Coraliomargarita algicola: one gene and its partner. The protein of the gene in region 1 binds, or shares a complex with, the protein of each later gene. Links are inferred from orthologs where the notes say so. Each region holds a gene or a part of one and is shown on either strand. Other genes may lie near its edges. The genes, in order: SH580_RS09885 and SH580_RS18050.

Region 1 (10,725 bases):
CTCGGCACCAATACATACATGTCGGCCATCGACGCAGGCGTGGATGCCATCGACCTCTCCGTTTCGCCCTTTGCCAATGGCACGGGCCAGCCTGACACCACTCGCATGTTGGCAATTATGCAGGGCCACGAGCGCTGCCCTCAAATTTCCGACGAGCAACGCAAGTCTCTCAGAGAGGTGCGTACGCATCTGGAAAAAGTTTACGCCGAAATGGGTGAGTTCACCAGCCACAAGAACGAGGTGATCGACGTCGATACGCTCGAATACCAAGTACCTGGTGGCATGCTCTCCAATTTCCGCACTCAGTTGAAGGAACAGAAGATGGAAGACAAATTTGAAGACGTCTTCCGTGAAATCCCTGTCGTGCGTGAAGCACTCGGCTGGATTCCACTGGTGACCCCAACCTCTCAGATCGTTGGCATGCAGGCATTCCTCAACGTTAAGTTTGGTCGCTGGAAACAAATGTCCCCGCAAGCCGCCGACATCGCGCTGGGTTATTACGGTCAATGCCCCGCAGCGGTAGACCCCGAAGTGCAAAAGATCGCAGCGAAGCAAGCCGGCAAAGAACCAATCACTTGCCGTCCGGTCGAAGCCCCCGGCGCCGTGCACAAGCACATGGACGACCTACGCAAGGAACTCAAAGCCAAAAACTTCCCTAGCGACAACGAGCACTGCGTCATCCACGCCATGTTCCCCCCACAGCTTGAAAAGCACTTAAAAGGCGAAGGCCCCAAGCCCAAGCCGGTCGCAATTCCAGCGGAAACACCTAAAGCGGCCCCAGCACCGGCCCCTGCCACCGCAGCCAGCACCAGCAATGGTCCACAAAAGCGCTACGGGCTCACCATAAACGGCAAGCAAATTGAAGTCGCCGTGCAAGAAATCGTGTAATCACAACAATTCAGCATAACCTTCACGAAAGCTCGGGAACTTTGGACGCCAATCCAAAGCCTCCCGGGCTTTTTTATTACTAATCAATCGATGCGGCATTCGGCCGCCCCGACGCTTCAAGCGCTCAGAGACATTCTCAGGATTAAAAACCGGAGACGATAAACCCAGTGCTTTGGCCAAATATGTGAGCACTTCAGCCTTAGTCGCTGGCCCATCGTCGGCGATATTATAAATCCCCGCAGGCGCCCCGCCACTAATCACGGCACAAATGGCAGCCACAATATCTTCTAAGTGGATCATATTGAGCGCATAATCCCCACGCCCGGGGATTTCACCCGCACCATCGCGAATTTGATCCAATAAGTAATGCCGCCCTGGCCCATAAATACCAGCCAAGCGCAGCACATACCAGTTCGGCAAGAAAGCGGCCTCCGCGAACAAGGCTTCTGATTCAAGAAGCACTTGCCCCGTGGGAGGCGCGGCACGAGTGTCAGCACTTTCATCGACAGTCGCTCCGCCATCCTGCGGATACACCGAAGTACTACTGGTATAGACATAGCTGCCGATCGACTGCGACCGGGCCCAGTCCAGAATCGACTGTTGCCCCGCAAGATAAGATTTACGATAGCCCGCCAAGCCGCCGCCCGCAGAGCTCACGCAATTGACCACCGCTTGATAGCGTCCGCGGACTTGCCCATGCCACTCGGCAGAGTCCAGTTCAGCTTCAATCACCTCCTCCAAGCCCAGCGCACGCAGGCCTGCCGCCTGCTCCGCATTACGCGTCAACGCTCCAACCCGCACACCCTGCTGGATCAAATGCCTAGCGAGTGCCGTGCCCACGTAGCCACAGCCAAATATAATTACCGATACAGGGAGTTGTTGAAAGTGCGCCATTTTATTTTTCCAGAGCTTGTCGGATGCGTTCGAGTCAGCCAACATTCGCCCCCAATGCAAACCGCACAACCAGAAAAAGTCCGCGCCTACCTACTCGACCTGCAAGATCGTATCTGCGCCGCGCTGGAAAACGAAGACGGTCAAGCCCGCTTCCAGGAGGATAGCTGGACACGCGAAGAGGGCGGCGGCGGACGCTCTCGCGTGATGGCCGACGGACAGGTTTTTGAAAAAGCAGGTATCAATTTCTCGGACGTACAAGGCAGTCAACTCCCCGCGTCCGCCACAGCAAAGCGCCCGCAACTCGCCGGAGCTAGCTTTCGAGCCATGGGTGTATCACTGGTCATACATCCACTCAATCCACACGTGCCAACCACCCACATGAACGTGCGCTTCTTTTACGCCGAACCGACAGACGGCGCGCCGATCTGGTGGTTCGGCGGCGGCTTCGACCTGACTCCCTACTATGGCCAACGCGAAGACGCAATCCATTGGCACCAGACCGCACGCGCTGCTTGCCAACCCTTCGGCAATGCGCTCTATCCCAAATTTAAACAAATCTGCGACGAGTATTTTTATCTGCCACACCGCGCAGAGCCGCGCGGCATCGGCGGCATCTTCTTCGACGACTACGCCGAAGGCGGCTTCGAACAAGCCTTCGCCTTTATGCAATCCGTAGGCGACCACTTCGTGCCCGCCTACCAGCCCATTGTGGCGCGCCGCAAAGACAGCCCATTCAGCGATGCCCAGCGTCAATTCCAACTCTATCGCCGCGGACGCTACGTCGAGTTCAACCTCGTCTATGACCGCGGCACCCACTTCGGACTGCAGTCCAAAGGCCGCACCGAGTCGATCCTCATGTCACTCCCGCCACTCGTCCGCTGGGACTATGACTGGCACCCCGAGCCCAAGACCCCCGAGGCGGAGCTCTACGATGTCTATCTAAAACCCCAAGACTGGGCCAACCAATCAGTAAATTCCTAATTCCCAATTCCTAATTCCAAATGACACCACGCCAACGTTTTCTCGCCGCCGCCCACCAACAACCCGTCGACCGTCCACCGATCTGGCTGATGCGCCAGGCGGGCCGCTACCTTCCCGAGTATCGGGAGTTAAAAGCGCAGCACGACTTTGTCACCATGGTGCGCACGCCCGAGCTAGCCGCAGAGGTCACATTACAACCGCTGCGCCGCTTCCCTCTCGATGCCGCAATTATCTTTTCCGACATCCTCGTCATCCCGGAAGCTCTGGGGCAAGGCTACCACTTCCGAGATCAGGGCGGGATCGGCATGGACTACCTACTCGACACCAAGGCCAAGATCGAAGCACTGGATAATTCTAAAATTGCTGAAAACCTAAAATACGTAGCCGACGCACTCACGCTGACTCGAAAAAAACTAGGCGAAGACACCGCCCTACTCGGCTTCTGCGGCTCTCCATGGACGCTGGCTTGCTACATGATCGAAGGCGGCTCCGCCAAAGACTTTATAAAAATCAAACAACTCGCTTGGGGGCAACCCGAGCTTTTTGAACTGCTGATGCAGAAACTCACCGATGCCATCGTCGAATATTTGCACATGCAGATCGATGCCGGTGCCGATGCACTACAGATCTTCGATTCCTGGGGAGCCATCTGCCCCGCCACTCACTACGAGGCTTGGTCCCTGCGCTGGGTTCACCATATTATCAACAAGCTAAAAGACCGCGTGCCCGTAATTCTCTATGCCAAAGGCATGGGCCACAAAGCCCCCGACCTCATGCATACCGGCGCCAAAGTCATTAGCCTGGACTGGACGATGAACCTACGCCGCATGCGCCAAAGCATCGGTCACGGAGCTGCGGTGCAAGGTAACCTCGACCCCATCACACTGACCACGACGCCCGAGATCACCCAAGTCGAAGCGAAACGCGTACTCGACGAAGCTGGCAAAATGCCTGGTTTCATCTTCAACCTAGGCCATGGCATGGTTCCCAGCGCCAAGATCGAATGCGTGGAAGCCTTGATGGAAGTCGTGACCGGACAGAAAAACGCGTAGTGAGCTGGGCTCAGCCACCTCACAGTATCGGACAGCTGCGACCAAACGACGCTCGTGCTCGCGCGCCAGTGTTGCAAACGAACTCAGCGAGATTCTCGAATGATCCTGATAGTAAGAATAGTCAGATGCCAGAGATGACTACTTCTTCGTCAACGCGCCGCCTTCCAGCAGCATGCCCATCTTGGCGCGCAGCGAAGTGGCAATGGCCTGATCATCGGCAGGGTTCTCAGCGATACAATTGACAATCGCACTGCCCACAACGACGCCATCGGCGGCTTGAGCAACGGTGCGCACGTGGTCAGCATTCGAGATACCAAAGCCCACGACAACCGGTAGGTCGGTATGCTTTTTAATTTGAGCCACATTGGCTTGAATACTTTCAGACATCGAAGCCTGCTCCCCCGTTACGCCCTCGCGGGAAACATAATAAACAAATCCCGTCGTCGCCTTACAAATAATTTCCAAACGTGAATCAGGCGTCGTCGGTGCAACAATAAAGACAGTCTGTATAGCATGCTTCGCGCACGCTTCCAAGTGCTCCCCCGCTTCTTCGGGCGGCAAATCGAGGGTCAAAATACCATCCACCCCCGCCGCTTTGGCGCGCTCCGCGTAAGCCTGACTCCCTTGCGCAAAGACCAAGTTATAGTAAGTATAAAAAATGATCGGCACCTCGCTGAACTCGCGAATGGCACGCACTAAATCAAGCACACGCTCGCTATTGGAGCCACTTTCAAGCGCACGTTGTGCCGCCAGCTGATTCGTCAGCCCATCGGCGAGTGGGTCGGAAAAAGGCACCCCAAGCTCTAACACATCCACTCCGGACTCGATCACGGCACGGCAGGCAGCCAGCGAGCCCTCAAAATTGGGATCCCCCGCACATAGATATCCGACAAAGGCGGCACGATTCTCTGCGCGGGCTTGAGCAAAAGCTTTTTCAATTCGGTTCATAGAAAGATATGAAGGTATGAAACTTGGAAAGTGGAAAGGTAAAACTGAAGCTAGGCGACAAAGTCTCTCACACGGGTAGCCCCGCATCCTCACCTACGACACCAAGCACAGCAAAGCGCCAACAAGCGCTAACTATTCCGAATCAGCGCTTTCTCAATCAACGGCAGCATCTTACCATGACGGAAGAGTGTCACCTGCCCAGTGCTTCCAGAAACCACAATGCAGAGGCAATCAATCGCTTGCGTGATCGAGGCCGCAGCGGCATGCCGACTACCTAAGCCACTGTGCAACTCGTGGGTGTAATCCGGCGCATGAATCAAGGAGCCTGCTGAAATGAGCACGCCATCTCCTCGTATGATGAATGCCCCATCAATCGAAGAAAGCTCCTTAACAGTCTCATCCATAAATGGGTTGAGAATATTGCGGTCCTCATCCTTATAACCATAAAACGGATTGAGAATCAACGGCTTGGTGTACTGTGAGATCTGCTCCGCGTTGCCCAAGGCAAACAAGCACCCCACCGGATGCCCCTCGCGCCCCTCGACGGCTAACTCTGTCGCAATCGCCAACACACGCTCGATCACTTCAGGTTTCACACTAGCGGGCAACATATCCGACTTACTCGCCAACATGGTGTCAAACTCACGTTCAACATCCACAACAGTGATACTATCAAACTGGTTACTCTGCGGCAGTCCGCCGATACAACACAGACGATCCTGACTGGAAAAAATCCCCCGCGTGAGCCCGATCAAGACAGCGCTGCGTAATTGCGAGAAGCGGTGATTACTATACGAACGAATCGGAATCACCGCATCGATTTCTTCGCGCTCGGTCGCAGCATCCGAAGTACCATGTGCGATCAACACCGTCTTAAAACCTTTAAATACCTTCCCCACTTCCACGCCACCGCCAAAAGTATCCGCGAAAACGAGCACAGACGTACATTGCGCCCCCTTGGCAATCTTAGCGGCTTCACGTAAAATTAGGTTATTAAAACGATTATGCCGACGACGTGGCTGACTCTCCTCCCCCGCAAAGACCTGCTTTAACTCTTTGCGAAAATCCGACAACTTCTCGGCCGCCCGCAGCCGATCCATGTGCCCCTTATCCTGAAAGACCCGAGCCAGTGATGCCAGACTGTAAAGGTAACTGCGCGCATTCTCAGAAGCGAGCAGCAAAAAAATGTAACGAATATCCTGATACTCCGAATGCCCATCGTAGGCGAGCCCATTCGCACAACGGCCCACAGCAACCATATATGGGCGCTTCATATTGACCCGCGCGTGCGGCAGACACACACCATGCCCCAGATACGTCGTCATCTGACGCTCACGATCCAACAGGTCCGCAACCAAGCCCTTCTTAGTCAAGCCACGCTCCTTAGTCACATCGCAGACTTCGATTAATTCAGATACAGCGCTTTCAAAGTCCGTGCTTTTGAGGTCGATCACACGGGATTGGGCGATGTATCGGTCGATGCGCATGTAGGCGTGGCGGAGTTTCTAGGGTGACTTGTTCAAGTCGTTAAGCCACTATTTATGCGCGAGATAGAAAATCTAGCAACTATCAACTGCATTTTTGAACAATTATTGCTCCCACTCGATCGCACCTTTTTTCAATTCGTAGAAAAGACCTAACACGAGCACAAAGAGGAAGAAAAAGACCGGTAATACGATTGGCAAATTAGCAGAAAGAAACTCCCGAAAGGTTAATACCCACGGAAACAAGAAGACGACTTCGATATCAAACAAGATAAAGAGCATCGCAGTCACGTAGAACTTAATCGCAAATGGAGCATGCCCCGAGCCCTCAGCGAGCATGCCGCACTCATAAGGCGTATTCTTAATCGCGGTGTCTGTTCCGCGCTGCCCGAAGATATGCGACGCAATAATGACAAACGCGCCAATTCCGGCAGCGATTAAAATTTGAACAAGGATCGGATAATAGTCCGCGATTTGCATAGTAAAAAGAAGCAAGTCTGCTTTAGCTCAGAATTCAAGGTGTTTCTACACGGAATCGAAGAAAGTCAGCCCCAAATGGCCCCATGCCCTACCAGGGCGTCACACGTCGCAACCATGACTGCTTTTCAACGACCGGCTCGGGGGCCGGCTGCACGACGGGCTTTGGCTTTACACGCACTCCCTCCTCAGGCAGCGACAGCTTTTGAACATGTATCCGATCCGGATCAAACTCCCCCAGCCCAAGACTCGCCGCGAAAGGCAACTGCCGCGGCACAGGCTCGATCTCCGAAAACCCCTCAAGCACTCGCATCGTATTGATCCGGTCATAAAGCAAGCGATCCAGCGCGACCGGGTCGCTACTCATCCATAAACGCGGCTCGGAACGCGTGTAGATGGAATTGAAAAAGGGGCCTGCGATAAACTGATAGCGCTCCAAAGACACGAAGTTCAAAATCAGCCGTTCCTCCAGTTCGGGAATCGCGGCAATCTCGGCCACCGCCGCGGATGCCGTCGCTTGATTGACCAAGAAACGGCGACTATTACTCACATTCCAAAGCGTCGCATTGGCAAGAACGCCGTCGATCCCCAGCGCGGGATCATCGACGCCGACCGCTAAATTAATCCAAAAGTCGACCTCAAACAACAAGGGCTTAGGCAAATAACTTTTGCGCCCCTGCGCCCCCTCGGCAAGCTCGGTGGCACGACGTGTCTCGGAGATCAACTGCGGCTCCTGCTGCAACGCGGGCGGCAACGGACTATCATAAAACCATTCAGGATCATAGTATTGCTCAGAGTCCAAAGCCAATACTGGACTCCCTTCAAACTGCGCGGCCGACTCACTCAATGGCGGCATCACCCCCGCCTCTCGCAGATCATAGGCGGAGTAATCGACAATCAGAATCGCTCGCCGCTCATAGCCACGAGCTTCTAAAGCTTCCACCAAGGCGCGAATCAACTGCAGTGGCGTCCCCAGTCCGGCGCGCCCGCGCGTATTAACTTTAAGAGCCACCTGGCCCCGCTCGCCAGGCTGCAGCACTTGCCCCACCTCACGCTCATAAGCGGCCAACAATCGATCCACCTCTGTATAATATAAGCTTCCACTCGCCAGCGGCGACTCCCAGACCAGCCCCAATGGCGCACGCGGCACCAAAGCTGCCGTGGCAGAACTCCCCAGAAAAAGTCCCCACACAATCAACAGCAAAATGCGGAACCACTTTTGAGCGAAATTGACTAATCCACCTTGGGATGGCGCACAAATCGCGCCTCCAGCGCAATGATACGCCCGCCGCCTATCCACTTGACAGCTATAAAGCGGAAACGAGAGTAGACGCTTCGTCGTTTTGTTGCTAAATGCACTCACAAACCGAACACAATTCCCGCACATGTTAAAAGCAAACTTCAAAAGCGTATTCTTCATTACACTGGTCACGACCTTCACTTTACTGATTGGTTGCAGTAGTCCTGAAGAAAAAAAGGCCGCGCAAATCAAAGAAGCCCTCACCCTCTCTGCGGCTGGCTCGAACGCCGAAGCTTTGGAAATTCTCGAAAACCTCGCAACACTCTACCCCAACGATCTCGAAATCCTCAACTCCATCGGTCAGATCTACACCGCACAAGGCGACCCCACGATGGCCGCCTTCTTCCTCGAGCAGGCCTACCTACAGTCACCTGACGATACCGAGCTACTTTTCAAAACCTACCAGAGTCTGGAAGCAGCCAATCAACCTGCCGCTCACTTACTAGAGAAACTCTCGACCCAAGCCCCCGAAGCCATGACACCCGAGCTCTGGGTGCGTCTCGGTCAAACCCGCCAGGCAGAAAACAAAGTACAGTCCGCACTCGACGCCTACCTAAAGGGAGTCGATCCCGAAAAGAAAAAGCCAGCCCCTGAAACCGCAGCTTCCATCGGCCAACTCTTTGTCAAAGCGGGCAATCTACCACTCGCGGAATCGTGGCTAAAAATCGCCGCCGACAATGACGACCCCAACGCCTTAACCGCTCTCTTCGCGCTACTGGAAATCAACCTGCGCCAAAAAGACTGGGTCGATGCCGAAGCCACCATCGCTCAACTCGACAAACAATTTCCCGGCGCTGTGGAAGCCAGCCAATGGAACCAAGCACGACAGGAACTCATCCGCTGGCGCAAAGCACAGAACGAGATGAAGGCCAAACTCGCGCAAGCCGAAGCCGAGAAGAAAGCCGCCCAAGCCGCAGCAGAAAGAGCCGCCGCCGAACAAAAAGCTAAAGCCGAACAAGCCGCAGCGGCTGCAAAAGCGGCCGCCGAAAAAGCGAAAGCCGAAGAAGTAGCAAAAGAAACTCCGGCAAACGCCTCCGAATTAGCTCAAACTACCAGCGATACGCCTAAGACTACGACGCCAACAAGCGACAACGAGCCGGCGGTAACAACTGGAGGCAAGGCGCAAATCATCGCCGACCTCGAAGCAGCCGAAGCGATGGCCAATGCCCCCGCAATCGAGGGCGAAATGCCCGTCGACATCGACCCCGACATCACCGTGATCGATGCCTCAGAAAACAACAATCTGCCCATAGCCTTCAACCCCGCGATAGCGATCGAACCCGCCGACCCGGAAATCACTTTCGAAGTCGACTACGACCAGGCCACCAGCACCGGAGGTACCAACTATAGCATCGCTCCCATCGCGCCGGCAGACCCCATTACGCCAGCTGACCCTATTACGCCACAAACAGTCGAAGCGCCGATCGAAATCGAGGCCTTCCCCACCAGCGAACCCAAAGAGACATCAGTCGCCCCCATCCGCCCCAGCGAACGCCCTCGCACCATCGAAGAACTCATGGCCGACGCGGAGACCGCCACATTGGACCGCGACTTCAAATCCGCCATCCGTAAATACTGGGCAGCCATCAGCATTGCAAACAACAGGGCAGACGTCTGGAACCTGCTCTCCCGTTCCTACCTAGTCGACGGACAACTCAAAAACGCCGAAACCACAGCACTCGAAGCGGTTCGCCTAGAGCCACGTGAAGTCGCCTACACGCTCGATTACCTGCGTGTCGCGCAACGCTCCAAAGAACCCAGCGAATTCCTAGCTGAGCTCGAAACTGCCTTCGACCGCTTCCCCACCAGCCCGGAAATCACGCTCTCACTCGCCCGGGGCCACGAACGCATATCCAAAGACCTCCCCACTGCACGCAACCTATACCTACGTTTCATCGACACCGCCCCCAACCATCCGCTCGTCCCCGAGGCACGTGCAGCAGTCGCTCGTCTCCGTTAGTCTCACTCTCACTCTTATCAATCACTCTAATCACCGCGCATAGCGTAATTATTCAAAACCCTTGGCACGCGTTAAACAAAGCTCAATCGAAACCATCAAACACCAAGTCAACTTGGTCGATGTCGTCTCCCCCTACGCTCAACTCAAAAAAGCCGGGCGCTCATGGAAAGGACTCAGCCCATTCACGCAGGAAAAAACGGCCTCCTTTTACGTACACCCGGACCGCGGCTTTTATAAATGCTTCAGCACCGGTGAAGGCGGCGATTGTTTCACTTTTATAATGAAACAGGAAAACCTCGAATTCATCGAGGCAGTCGAGTTCTTGGCAAAAAAGTTTAACATCACCCTCGAATACGAAGAAGGCGGCCCCTCGCGCGAAGAAATGTCGTTGCGCAAACAGATCTTCGAGCTCCACGAACTCGCCACCACATGGTTTCACCAGCAGTTCCTCGAATCAGCCGAAGCAGGCCCCGTCCGCGATTACTGGAAAAATCAACGCGGCTTCACCCCGGAAACTGCTAAAGAAGTCAAGATCGGCTACGCCCCTGCTGCCCGTGATGCTTTCGCACTCTACTGTAAAGAGCGCAAGGTGTCGACTGCAGCCATGCATCAGTCCGGGCTATTCTTTGCCCGCGACGGCGAGCGTAATTACGAATACTTCAAATCCCGCTTTCGTGGCCGCCTGATGATCCCGATCCGCGATGTGCAAGGTCGCGTCGTCGCTTTCACTGCGCGCCAACT
Region 2 (10,604 bases), 1.9 Mb from region 1 along the record:
CGGAGGTGGTGAAAGGTATACCGATGCCCTCACCTGTCGGATTCTCTAAAACAGGTAGCAAGGTTGTTTCCGGCAGATGTTGGTTGCCACAAAATGCAGAACAAATCATAACCACCAAAAGTGCAAAGCCGATGATAGATGCTCCTAGAGTGAGCTTATCTTTCAGGATCTGATTCGTCTCTTTATCAACATCCAGCAGCATGATGATAAAGAGGAACAGCACCATAACCGCGCCTGCGTAGACCAGAATCTGAATCACAGCCAGGAAGTAAGCTTCCAACAGCACAAACATCCCCGCCGTAGCGACAAAGGAGACGATCATACACATGGCACTATTCACCGCATTCGGACTCACGACCATCAGCAATGCCGAAATCAGCGTGATTGCTGCAAAAATGTAAAAAAGTAGGTCTATCATTAGAGAATTAAGAATTTAGAGAGCAGAAATAAGAAATGATATAAATTAAAGATGCCGTCGCATGTGTTAGCTGAACCATTTCTTAAATCTTAAATCTTATTTTAAAAATGGATATTTAATGTGCGTTACCAGTGGCTTCGGCGGCTTTCTTCTTGTCCCACTTAAAATGCTTATCAGGCAAGGTACCACCGAGTTCATAGAGCTTTTGCTTGTTGTTGATCATCTCCTCACGAGAATAACCGGAAAGTGAGAAAATATCCTGTAGAAAAATCGCCTCTTCGGGGCAAACCTCCTGGCACAGGCCGCAATAAATACACCGCAGCATGTTGATATCAAACTCCTGCGGAGCCTTCTCCACGTGCGCACGCTCAGGCTCGGCTTCTGCATCGATCGCGCCGGGTGTAATTCGAATCGCCTTAGGGGGGCACACAAACTCACACAATTGGCAGGACACGCATTTCTCGCGCCCATTGGGGTCCTTGACCAAAGTGGGCACGCCCCGATAATTATCTGGGATGGTTGGCCGCTCCTCAGGATATTGCAGCGTCACGCCCTTTTGCAGCATACTGCTGAAGGTAGTCTTCAAGCCCGTCACAATCTGCGGCAAGAAGGTTTTCTCCGCAAAGGACAGCGGCTTTCGTTCTAGAACTTTTGTCTTAGCCATTAGATTTAGCGGGTGAGTGTGTCGTAAAGGGCGATGATAATGGTGTTGAAGACCAAATTAGCAACGGCGAGTGGAAGCAGGACCTTCCAACCAAGCGACATCACTTGGTCGTAACGGAAGCGCGGCAAAGTCCAACGCATCCAAATAAAGAAGAAGATCATGAAAAAGACTTTGGCCATGAACCAAGCGACAGAGAGCACACTACCGAGTATGCCAGTGCCCCACGGATCCGCCATCCACGGAAGGAAATTCCAGCCTCCGAGGAAGAGCAGAACAAAAATCCCTGAGCCCATAATAATGTGAGCATACTCTGCCACAAAGAAGAGGCCGAACTTAAAACAACCATACTCCGTATGGAAGCCCCCGACTAAGTCGGTTTCGGACTCGGCCATATCGAAAGGCAAACGATTGGTTTCAGCGAAGAGCGCGACTAGGAACAGTAGCGCGGAGAGTGGCTGCCAAAGAATCGTCCAAGCAGCCTGCTGTGATTGCACCACACCAAAGAGGCTCATTCCATAGCGGCTCCCCTCAACAAAGATGCCCGCTTCATTGTAATAACCTGGCGAAGCCGACCACATAAAGACTGGCAAGAGCGCCAAGCCCATGGCGAGCTCGTAAGAGATCATTTGCGCAGAAGCACGCACGCCCCCCAGAAACGGATATTTACTATTGGAAGACCAACCCGCCAACACGACGCCATAGACACCGAGTGAAGAAATCCCGAGAATGATCAACATGCCGAGGTCGACATTGGCCAAGACCAATGGCTGAATAATGCCCTCGGCATCGACATAACGGCCAAATGGCAAAACCACCATCGTCGTCAACGCGGGTGCCAATGCGACGACCGGCGCGAGGTAATAGTAGCCCTTGTTTACATGTCCGGGGACGATTTCCTCTTTAAAAAGAAACTTGAGTCCGTCAGCAACAGGTTGGAACAGCCCTAATCCTGTCATCAGATTCCCCACAATAGGGAGATGACCAATCAACGGTAGACGTGTGCGATTGGGCCCCACACGGCCTTGAATCCAGCTGGACACCTTGCGCTCAGCAAGCACTGAGTAGCTACAAAGTCCCATGAAGACAGAGATCATGAGGATTGCATATACAATCGGCATGATGTAGGGCAGAGATGCGTCTAAAAATTCCATATCAGAAACTTGTTCAATTATCTAGGCCTCCTCCTGTGCCGTAGCAGAGGGTCCTGCGGCAGCTGTAGCGTGCGCTTCCTTAAACGCGACGGGATCGTATTTGAGATTTTTAGTTTCAACGAAACTGAGATCGAGGAAGGCGCTGGCATCCAGGGCGACACCGTCGTCGGGAAGCGTGCGCCAACGTAAGCTATCGTCGAGTGGTGCCAGCTGGGAAGCCATCCGTTCCCAAACGGTGTCGAGAGTGATCGCTGCGGCTTTTTCTTTCGCAAGCGGTGCGGCGATTTTTTCAAGCACCGCAAAGTCGGGCTGCACACCACGCGGCCCGGGCACGGCAGTTCTAAAACGCTGGATGCGGAAGCTCTGATTGATAAATGAGCCGTCCTTCTCAAAAACCATGAGCGATGGTATTACGACGTTAGCCACCTCACTGGTAGGATTCGCATGAGTACCAACATAGATGACTTTTACCTTGGCAAGGACGTCCTTAGCGATGCCCAACTCAGTCAGATCTTCGTTCACGGCCAAAATCGTCTTCACCGCACCAGAGTTGATATCGCGGGCGAGTGCTTCCAGCTGGGCATCTGCCTCGGGCAGTTGATCGATCAAACCCGTCACTAATGCCCCGCGCAGATTGGGAGTGCGATCTTCAGACAACAACAAGCCATCCCCTTCACCATAATGGCTGACCATGGAAACCTGAGCAGCGCTGCGTTCGGCAATCAATTTGTAGAAAAATTGCTCTTCGACTGAGCTATGCGCGGACGCCACAAGCGCCACATCGCCGGATCCCAGCAAGTCGACAGCTGCCGCGGCCACTTCATCGACCGTTTTGTGAACGCCCTCTATAGTATATTGCGTCAACCGATCATCCGACTCGATGGCTTTATACAGCGTACGGCCGGAATCAGTCATCCATGTATCGTTCACGGCGTCATTGCGGCGTGGAGTGATACGATAAATTTTACCTTCCCGGCTCCAGATCTCCGTGTTAGCGCCCACGCTGCTTTCGGTGCAGATACTGTGCGTGCGTTTCAGGAACCAAACCCGCATCTTAAAGCGGAAGTCCGTGCTAGTGAGTGCACCCACAGGGCAAATATCCACCGTGTTGAGCGAGTAATTATGGGAAAGCTCTTTGCCGGGGAAGCATGTCAGCGTCGAGTAAGTGCCACGATCGACAAAGCCGAGCACATCGTCGCCGGCCACTTCTTTACTGAAGCGAATGCAACGTGAACAAAGGATACAACGTTCGTCATCAAGCGTGACCCGCGGGCCCAGCGTCGTGCGCTTGGGCTTCACATTCTTCTTTTCAATAAAGCGGCTATATCCACGGCCATGCTCAGCGGAAAATTCCTGTAAGCGGCACTCACCTGCTTGGTCGCAAATCGGGCAATCCAAGGGGTGATTAATCAATAAGAATTCCGTCACTCCATTGCGCGACTCCTTCACCATCTCAGAATTCGTGCGGATATGCATGCCCGGCGAAGCATTGGTCGCACAGCCGATGGTGGGCTTAGGCATCCACCCGATCTTTTGCACTCCATTCTCATCCAGAATCGCCTCGCCTGTGGCGCGATCACGCATCGGCATGCCCATTTCGACCATGCACATACGGCAGTTACCTGCAACGGAGAGTTTCGGATGGTAGCAATAGTGCGGCACTTCCTTACCCTTGCCGACCATCTTCACGGCCTCAATGATGTTAATACCTTTAGGTACTTCGACATCCTGACCATCAATATTGATGGTGATGTTTTCGACGATGCTCTGAATGTTCATGGTCTAAATTAAAGTAGTCTCCTTCGCGACTTCCTTACCCTCTTTACGACGGGCGGCTTGCTCTTTAGCTTTCTCGACGAATTCGTCCTTAAACTTGGCGATAAAACTTTGCACCGGCCACGAGGCCGCCTCACCAAAGGCACAAATCGTGCGACCGGCAATCTGATCGGCGATGGATTTGAGTAGATCGGCATCCTCCTCGCGAGCTTCGCCGTCGACCATACGCTGCGTGACTTTACGCATCCAAGGCACCCCTTCGCGACACGGCGTGCACTGGCCGCAGCTTTCGTGGGCGTAGAAATAATTAATATTGGCCAGCGCTTCCACCATATCAGTGGTGTCGTCCATCACGATGACGCCACCGGAACCCGACATCGAGCCGACTGCAGCCAAGCTATCGAAATCCATCGGGATATCTTCAATGCCCCAATCAAACTCGGTGCCGTCTTTGAGCTTACCGGTAAAGCGCTCATCTGCCCGCAGAATCTTAGCCGACGAACCTCCGGGGATCACTGCCTTGAGCTTACGTCCGGGCTTGAGGCCACCGCACACGTCGTAAATAAGTTGCCCCAGCGTCACATCCGAGCAGGCAAATTCATAGTAGCCCGGCTTTTGCACATGACCGGAAACACACCAGATACGGGTGCCGGTATTACCAGGTGTGCCGATCTTCGCAAAGCCTTCGCCGCCCATCTCGATGATGTGCTTCACGTCACAAAGAGTTTCCACATTATTTACAATGGTCGGGCACTGATAGGCACCCAGTGCCGCAGGAAAGTATGGTGGTTTAATGCGCGGATTGGCACGAAAGCCTTCTAAAGACTCAATCAATCCAGTTTCTTCGCCGCAAATGTAAGCCCCAGCTCCACGGTGCACAATGATATCGCAGGAATACCCCGAGCCCAAAATGTTATCGCCCAGGAAATTTTTCTCGCGCGCTTCTTCGATTGCGCGTTCGAGGATCTTATAGCCTTGGAAAAACTCACCTCGAATATAGATGAATGCCAGCTTCGCCTGAATCGCAAAAGCGGCACACATCATGCCTTCGATCAGCTGGTGTGGGTCCTGATGAATGATTTGACGGTCTTTAAAAGTGCCCGGCTCCGATTCGTCGGCATTACAGACGAGGTAGATGGGCTTGCCCGACTTGCGGTCGAGAAACTTCCACTTCATACCCGCGGGGAATCCGGCACCGCCACGACCACGGACACCAGAAGTGAGCACCTCCGCGCAGATGTCTTCCGGCTTCATCGTCACAGCCTTCTTAAGCTGCTCGTAGCCGCCGTTTTTCACATAACAATCGATGTCGTTGGTATACCCTTCTTCGTCGATATGTTTGAAAATTAATCTGGTTTCTTGTGGTGCCATTTGGGAAATAAAAATTAAGAAATTAGAAATAAGAAATGGCTAAAGACCGGTGGGGAACTCGCCGTTTTTCATTTTAGTGGCCATTTCAGCGGCTTTTTCCGGATCGATATCCGTGTATTCATCTTCTCCGACCATCACCACTGGCCCCTTACCACAATCAGCGTGGCATTCTACGAATTCGAGCGTCACTTTACCGTCTTCACTGGTATGGCCGACCTTGCAGCCAAACTCCTTTTCAAAGCTCTTACAGGTTTGATATGCGCCCGCAAGCGCACAAGGCAGCGTACGGCAGACCGCACATGATACTCGCCCGTGGGCTCCGTGCGTAGCATCGGATAAAAGGTAACAATCTCGATAATATTAATCGGCTGCAATCCCAGACGCTCGGCGATCCACTCCATCGCCTCCTGCGAAAGGTAGCCCTGATCCTCTTGCACCAAATGGCATAGAGGCAGCGCCGCACTACGCACCGTCGGGTAGCGTGGCACAAGCTTGTCGATCTTTTCGATAGTTTCTGGTTTTAAATTCATTTCCTAAATAGTGATCAGAGCCAATTTTTCTTAATTCTAAATTCCCAACTCCTAATTCCTAATTCCTAATTCTATCTGTCACATTCCCCCATCACGAAGTCCAACGAACCGAGAATCACAGTGATATCGGTCATGTAGTGGCCGGGGATCAACTTCTCCAGAATACTCAGGCTGCAAAAAGATGGACCTCGGATCTTCAGACGGTAAGGCACCCCGCCCCCCTTGGAAACGATAAAGAAGCCCAAAGCACCCTTAGGGTTTTCCGCCTCAAAGTAAACCTCACCAGCAGGGATCTGTGGCCCCTCGGTCACAATCATGAAATTCTGGATCAGCTCTTCCATGCTGGTGAGCACCTTAGCTTTTTGTGGTGCAAAAATCTTCTTCGCCTCCTCTGCATAATAACTGCCTTCAGGAAACTGATCGATACATTGCCGTATAATGCTTACACTTTGGCGCACCTCCTCAGCGCGCATCATGTAGCGATCATAACAATCCCCGGTGGTGCCAACGGGCACTTCAAAATCAAATTGATCGTAACCGAGGTAAGGCTTATCTTTGCGCAAGTCGAGGTCGACACCACAGGCCCGTAAGTTCGGCCCGGTCAGTCCATAGGAGATGGCATCTTCCTTAGAAATCACCCCCACACCGACCGTACGATCCATGAAGATACGATTACGCGTGAGCAATTTATCCACTTGATCCAATACTGGTAGGACGCCCTTACAAAACTCCAGCACACGCCCTAACCAACCATCGGGAATATCACGCGCGACCCCACCAATCCGAGTGTAACTGGTGGTGAAACGTGCACCGGTCAATTCTTCGAACAGTGTGTATAATTTTTCACGCTCGGTAAAAGTATACATAAACACCGTCCATGCACCGGCATCCATCCCGTATACGCCAATGCCCAACAAGTGCGAAGACACACGCGCGAGCTCGCAACAAAGCACGCGAATCGCTTGGCAACGGTCCGGCACTTCCAGTGCCGCCAGTTTTTCAACGGCCATCGCGTAAGCCACGTTATTGGCCAAAGGTGCGAGATAATCCAATCGGTCTGTATAAGGCACAAACTGATTATAAGTCATGTTCTCAGCGATCTTCTCGTCACCACGGTGCAAGTAGCCGAGCACCGGATCGCAACTCTTAACGATGTCGCCGTCGAGCTCCATCTTCAAGCGTAGCACGCCGTGCGTGGTCGGGTGCGAGGGACCGACATTCAACGCCATGGTCTCCCCTTGCAGCGTAGGTTCTGCCTCACTGCTGCGGGCACCGAGATCGCCGATCGAAATTTCTTTTGTGGTCGTAGCCATGTCTATAGATTACTATACGGGTTTCTCCTTTTGCTCACTCCAGCTCTCATCACGAGCGCGTGGCTCCGTCTGGCTCATTGGCCCATCTCCCGAAGAAACAAAAGGCCCGCCCGCCATCGGCGCAGGCAACACCCTTGCGTGAGTCGCCTCTGCCACATCCTCGGCAGGAAACGGTGTTTCAATACCAGCCAATGGGAAATCTTTGCGCAAGGGGTGATAGGGATACTCATCCCACATCAAAATACGTCGCAAATCGGGATGTCCCTCGTAGTGGATCCCCATCAAATCATATGTCTCACGTTCATGCCAATTTGCAGCTGCGTATAAACCGCAAAGCGATGGCAAACTTGGCTGAATATCATCCGCGCAGTCGACCGCGATGCGCAGATAGGCATGCTTTGTCGTTGATAGCAGATGATAGATTCCGGTGAAACGGGGGCTTTGCGCATCCCAATCCACCGCAGTTACATCCAGCAACAGATCATAGCCCAACTCGTCCCGCAATGCGGTGCAGAGCTCGAGTAGCTGATCTGCCGGGCAATTCACCGCCAAATGATCCGCAGATTCGCGCTCTGTTAAATATTCAAAACGCTCCTTCAATTGAGCAAATTCGCTCTTGGCCATGGTTTAGCTTTCCTTTCCGGCTCCTGCCAATTCCGCTTCGGCGGGCTTGGCATTTCGGGCGGTCAAGTTTTTGACCGAACGCTCCCGGCCAATCTTGTCCTGCAATTTAATCATCGCATCCAGAAGTGCCTCCGGACGCGGGGGACAACCACTGATATAGACATCGACGGGGACGATTCGATCCACCCCCTGTAAAGTTGCATAAGAGCGATACATGCCGCCCGTGCTGGCACAAGCCCCCATCGCGACCACCCATTTTGGCTCTGCCATTTGTTCGTAAATGCGACGCACGACTTCCGCCATTTTATACGTCACAGTGCCCGCCACAATCATGCAATCCGCCTGACGAGGTGAAAAACGCATCACTTCCATGCCGAAACGAGAAATATCAAAACGCGAACCACCAGCCGCCATCAACTCGATCGCACAACAGGCGAGTCCCATCGGCATCGGCCACACCGAATGCTTCCGAATCCAATTAATCACAGCATCCGCTTGAGTGACAATGACTTCACCCTCCACTTTGCTATCGTAGGCTACGTTTGTGTTTTGCATGTTGATCTTAGGAGCTCGATTCCGACTCGCCCTCAAAGCTCAGGCAACTTAGTTTGCCCCCAAGTCCATGCAAGCAACAATTTGAATTTATAACAGGAACGAGGAACAAATTATCTGTTAAAAATGATTGGACTTGGCAAAATAAGCTTCCTACTTTAGAATTTTATAAATTAGTGGCGCACACTTTAACGTGCGCCTACCCCAACCAAAGAACTACAACATACACCAAACAACAGTTTATAATGATGAAAACTAAATCCACCCCCCGTTCAGGTTTCACCCTGATTGAGCTACTTACTGTTATCGCGATTATCGGCATTCTTGCCGCGATCCTCATACCGACTGTTGGCGCAGTTAAAAAGAAGGCCTCGATGGTGACTTCTTCGAGCAACTTACGTCAAGTGGCACTCGCCTACAGCACATTTGCATCCGGCAGCAGCCGCACACGCGTGATCTCTGCAAACACTGCGAGCGCTTACTCTGCAGCTGACAGTAGCGACTGGGCCGAAGTTCTAGCTAAATATGCAGATCTTAATGATGCACCACTCTACTTCATCAGCTCAGCGGACGACGTAGCAGCAATCACTATCCCATCGGTCATCCTTGATGGCAGTGATGCAGCCGTAGCGGACTGGACTTCTGCTTCAGCATTTATCAGCTACGAAATGGCTGTTGATATCTCCACAAACGCCCAATCATCTGTAACTCCCCTAATCTGGACAAAAGGACTAGGCACAACAGGTGAATGGGCAACGACCTCCCCTTGGGCAGGTGACGGCGGCCACATCGCCTTCGCCGATGGCCACGTTACATTTTACGATTCATTACTCGACCCAGCAGATGGCACAACTGGCCTCCTAATCCAAGGCCCCAAAGCAAGTAGCCCAGGCTCAGCAGCGAAGACAGTTGAAGCCGCACTCGGCGGAGCTCAATACGTAGTTGAGCCTAAGTAATTGATCTTAATTTAGACATTTGTTCGAACAACCCCCCAACCTCCTCAGAGGTTGGGGGTTTTTCTTTACATGGATCAGTGACTTTGACGTTGTTGAAATCGAAGAGAGCAGTTTAATCATCGCCGACTATGACCGATCCTATCTATATCTTTGGACACAAAAACCCAGACGCTGACGCCATCTGCTCGGCTCTCGCTTACGAAGCTTACAAGCATGCGATCGGCCAGACCGAATATGTAGCGGCCCGTTGCGGCAACTCCAATGCCCGCATCGATGCGATCTTGGAGCGCTTTCAGACGCCCCTTCCGCGCTTCATCGGTGATGTCACGCCCCGCGTCGGCAATATCATGCAAACGAAGGCCCGCACAGTGACCCGGCAGAGCACCTGCGCTGAAGCACTGGAACTGATCGACAAGTACGATGTGCGCGCACTCCCCGTCGTCGACGACAATGGCCAGATCGAAGGCTTCGTCTCCATTTTCCAATTAGGCGAATTTTTCATCCCCAAACCACGCGAACCACGCGCGATGCGCCGTGTGCATACCAGCGTACAGTCCATCATAGATTCGCTAAATGCCAAGGTGCTGCACGCCAGCCATCAGGATGAACTGGAGGAGCTTTTCGTCCGCATCGGCGCCATGGACATCCGCTCCTTCGGCAGCCACCATAAAGAACACGGCCTCCCCTCCGACCGCAGCATCATCATTGTAGGTGATCGCTGGGACATTCAGGAACGCTGCCTACAACTCGGCGTGCGCCTACTCGTCATTACCGGCGCGCTGGAAGTGGACGAAGATGTCGTCGCCCGCGCCAAAGAGCGCAACGTCTCTCTCATCGTCAGCCCCTACGACTCGGCAACCACTTCATGGATCATTCGCACCGCCACCCACATCGATGGACTCATCGATCCCGAGGTATGCTGCTTCAGCGCGGAAGATCGCATTTCCTCCGTAAAGCGTCGTATCGCCAACAATAACGACCCGCTCTATCTGGTCGTCAACGACACTAAGCAACTCATCGGTGTGTTCTCCAAGAGCGACATTTTGCGCCCCAGCCACACCAAGATCGCCCTGGTCGACCACAACGAATTGGGCCAGGCCGTCAATGGAGCCGGCGAAGTGCAAATCACCGAAATTTTAGACCACCACCGCCTCGGAAACATCCCAACAGAACAACCAATATTGTTTATCAATCGCCCGGTCGGCTCCACCTGCTCCATTGTAGCCGACATGTTTCGCGCGCAATCACT

What was found.
Region 2: the proteins of SH580_RS09885 (region 1) and SH580_RS18050 are in contact, whole or in part, in a cryo-EM structure (PDB 6KHJ), measured with the Thermosynechococcus vestitus proteins. The link is inferred for Coraliomargarita algicola from one-to-one orthologs. Residues at the interface, in WP_126986108.1 of Thermosynechococcus vestitus: Gly6, Tyr7, Glu8, Tyr9, Phe10, Gly12, Phe13, Leu14, Ile16, Cys17, Ser18, Pro21, Ala24, Leu25, Ala27, Ser28, Leu31, Arg32, Pro33, Ser35, Arg40, Leu41, Thr42, Thr43, Tyr44, Glu45, Ile51, Gly53, Ala54, Trp55; in WP_126985484.1 of Thermosynechococcus vestitus: Gln8, Lys26, Trp29, Leu30, Pro33, Met34, Met37, Leu38, Leu83, Ile84, Phe85, Lys86, Glu87, Asp88, Val89, Leu90, Pro91, Ala92, Thr100, Ala104, Val107, Ile108, Phe111, Leu112, Tyr114, Ile115, Ile125, Ser126, Leu128, Phe133.

What each region holds. Positions count from the first base shown.
Region 1 is NZ_CP138858.1:2,472,139-2,482,863, forward strand. Bases 5,041-7,937 are described here. They hold SH580_RS09885 (NADH-quinone oxidoreductase subunit A), read right to left. Parts: upstream 6,728-7,937; coding sequence 6,353-6,727; downstream 5,041-6,352. Other genes in these bases: SH580_RS09880 (PTS sugar transporter subunit IIA), read right to left, coding at 5,041-6,250; SH580_RS09890 (hypothetical protein), read right to left, coding at 6,816-7,916. Outside these bases: SH580_RS09855 (pyruvate carboxylase subunit B), read left to right, coding at 1-888; SH580_RS09860 (NAD-dependent epimerase/dehydratase family protein), read right to left, coding at 889-1,782; hemF (oxygen-dependent coproporphyrinogen oxidase), read left to right, coding at 1,837-2,763; hemE (uroporphyrinogen decarboxylase), read left to right, coding at 2,784-3,815; trpA (tryptophan synthase subunit alpha), read right to left, coding at 3,954-4,763; more of SH580_RS09880, read right to left, coding at 4,892-5,040; SH580_RS09895 (tetratricopeptide repeat protein), read left to right, coding at 8,110-9,984; dnaG (DNA primase), read left to right, coding at 10,046-10,725. UniProt on the Escherichia coli protein: NDH-1 shuttles electrons from NADH, via FMN and iron-sulfur (Fe-S) centers, to quinones in the respiratory chain. The immediate electron acceptor for the enzyme in this species is believed to be ubiquinone.
Region 2 is NZ_CP138858.1:4,369,114-4,379,717, reverse strand. What follows is about bases 161-2,936. They hold SH580_RS18050 (complex I subunit 1/NuoH family protein), read right to left. Parts: upstream 2,234-2,936; coding sequence 1,088-2,233; downstream 161-1,087. Other genes in these bases: SH580_RS18045 (NADH-quinone oxidoreductase subunit G), read right to left, coding at 2,255-2,936; SH580_RS18055 (NuoI/complex I 23 kDa subunit family protein), read right to left, coding at 534-1,082; SH580_RS18060 (NADH-quinone oxidoreductase subunit J family protein), read right to left, coding at 161-418. Outside these bases: more of SH580_RS18060, read right to left, coding at 1-160; more of SH580_RS18045, read right to left, coding at 2,937-4,012; NADH-quinone oxidoreductase subunit NuoF, read right to left, coding at 4,016-5,380; nuoD (NADH dehydrogenase (quinone) subunit D), read right to left, coding at 5,982-7,223; SH580_RS18025 (NADH-quinone oxidoreductase subunit C), read right to left, coding at 7,236-7,847; NADH-quinone oxidoreductase subunit NuoB, read right to left, coding at 7,851-8,402; SH580_RS18015 (prepilin-type N-terminal cleavage/methylation domain-containing protein), read left to right, coding at 8,645-9,355; SH580_RS18010 (putative manganese-dependent inorganic diphosphatase), read left to right, coding at 9,484-10,604. UniProt on the Escherichia coli protein: NDH-1 shuttles electrons from NADH, via FMN and iron-sulfur (Fe-S) centers, to quinones in the respiratory chain. The immediate electron acceptor for the enzyme in this species is believed to be ubiquinone.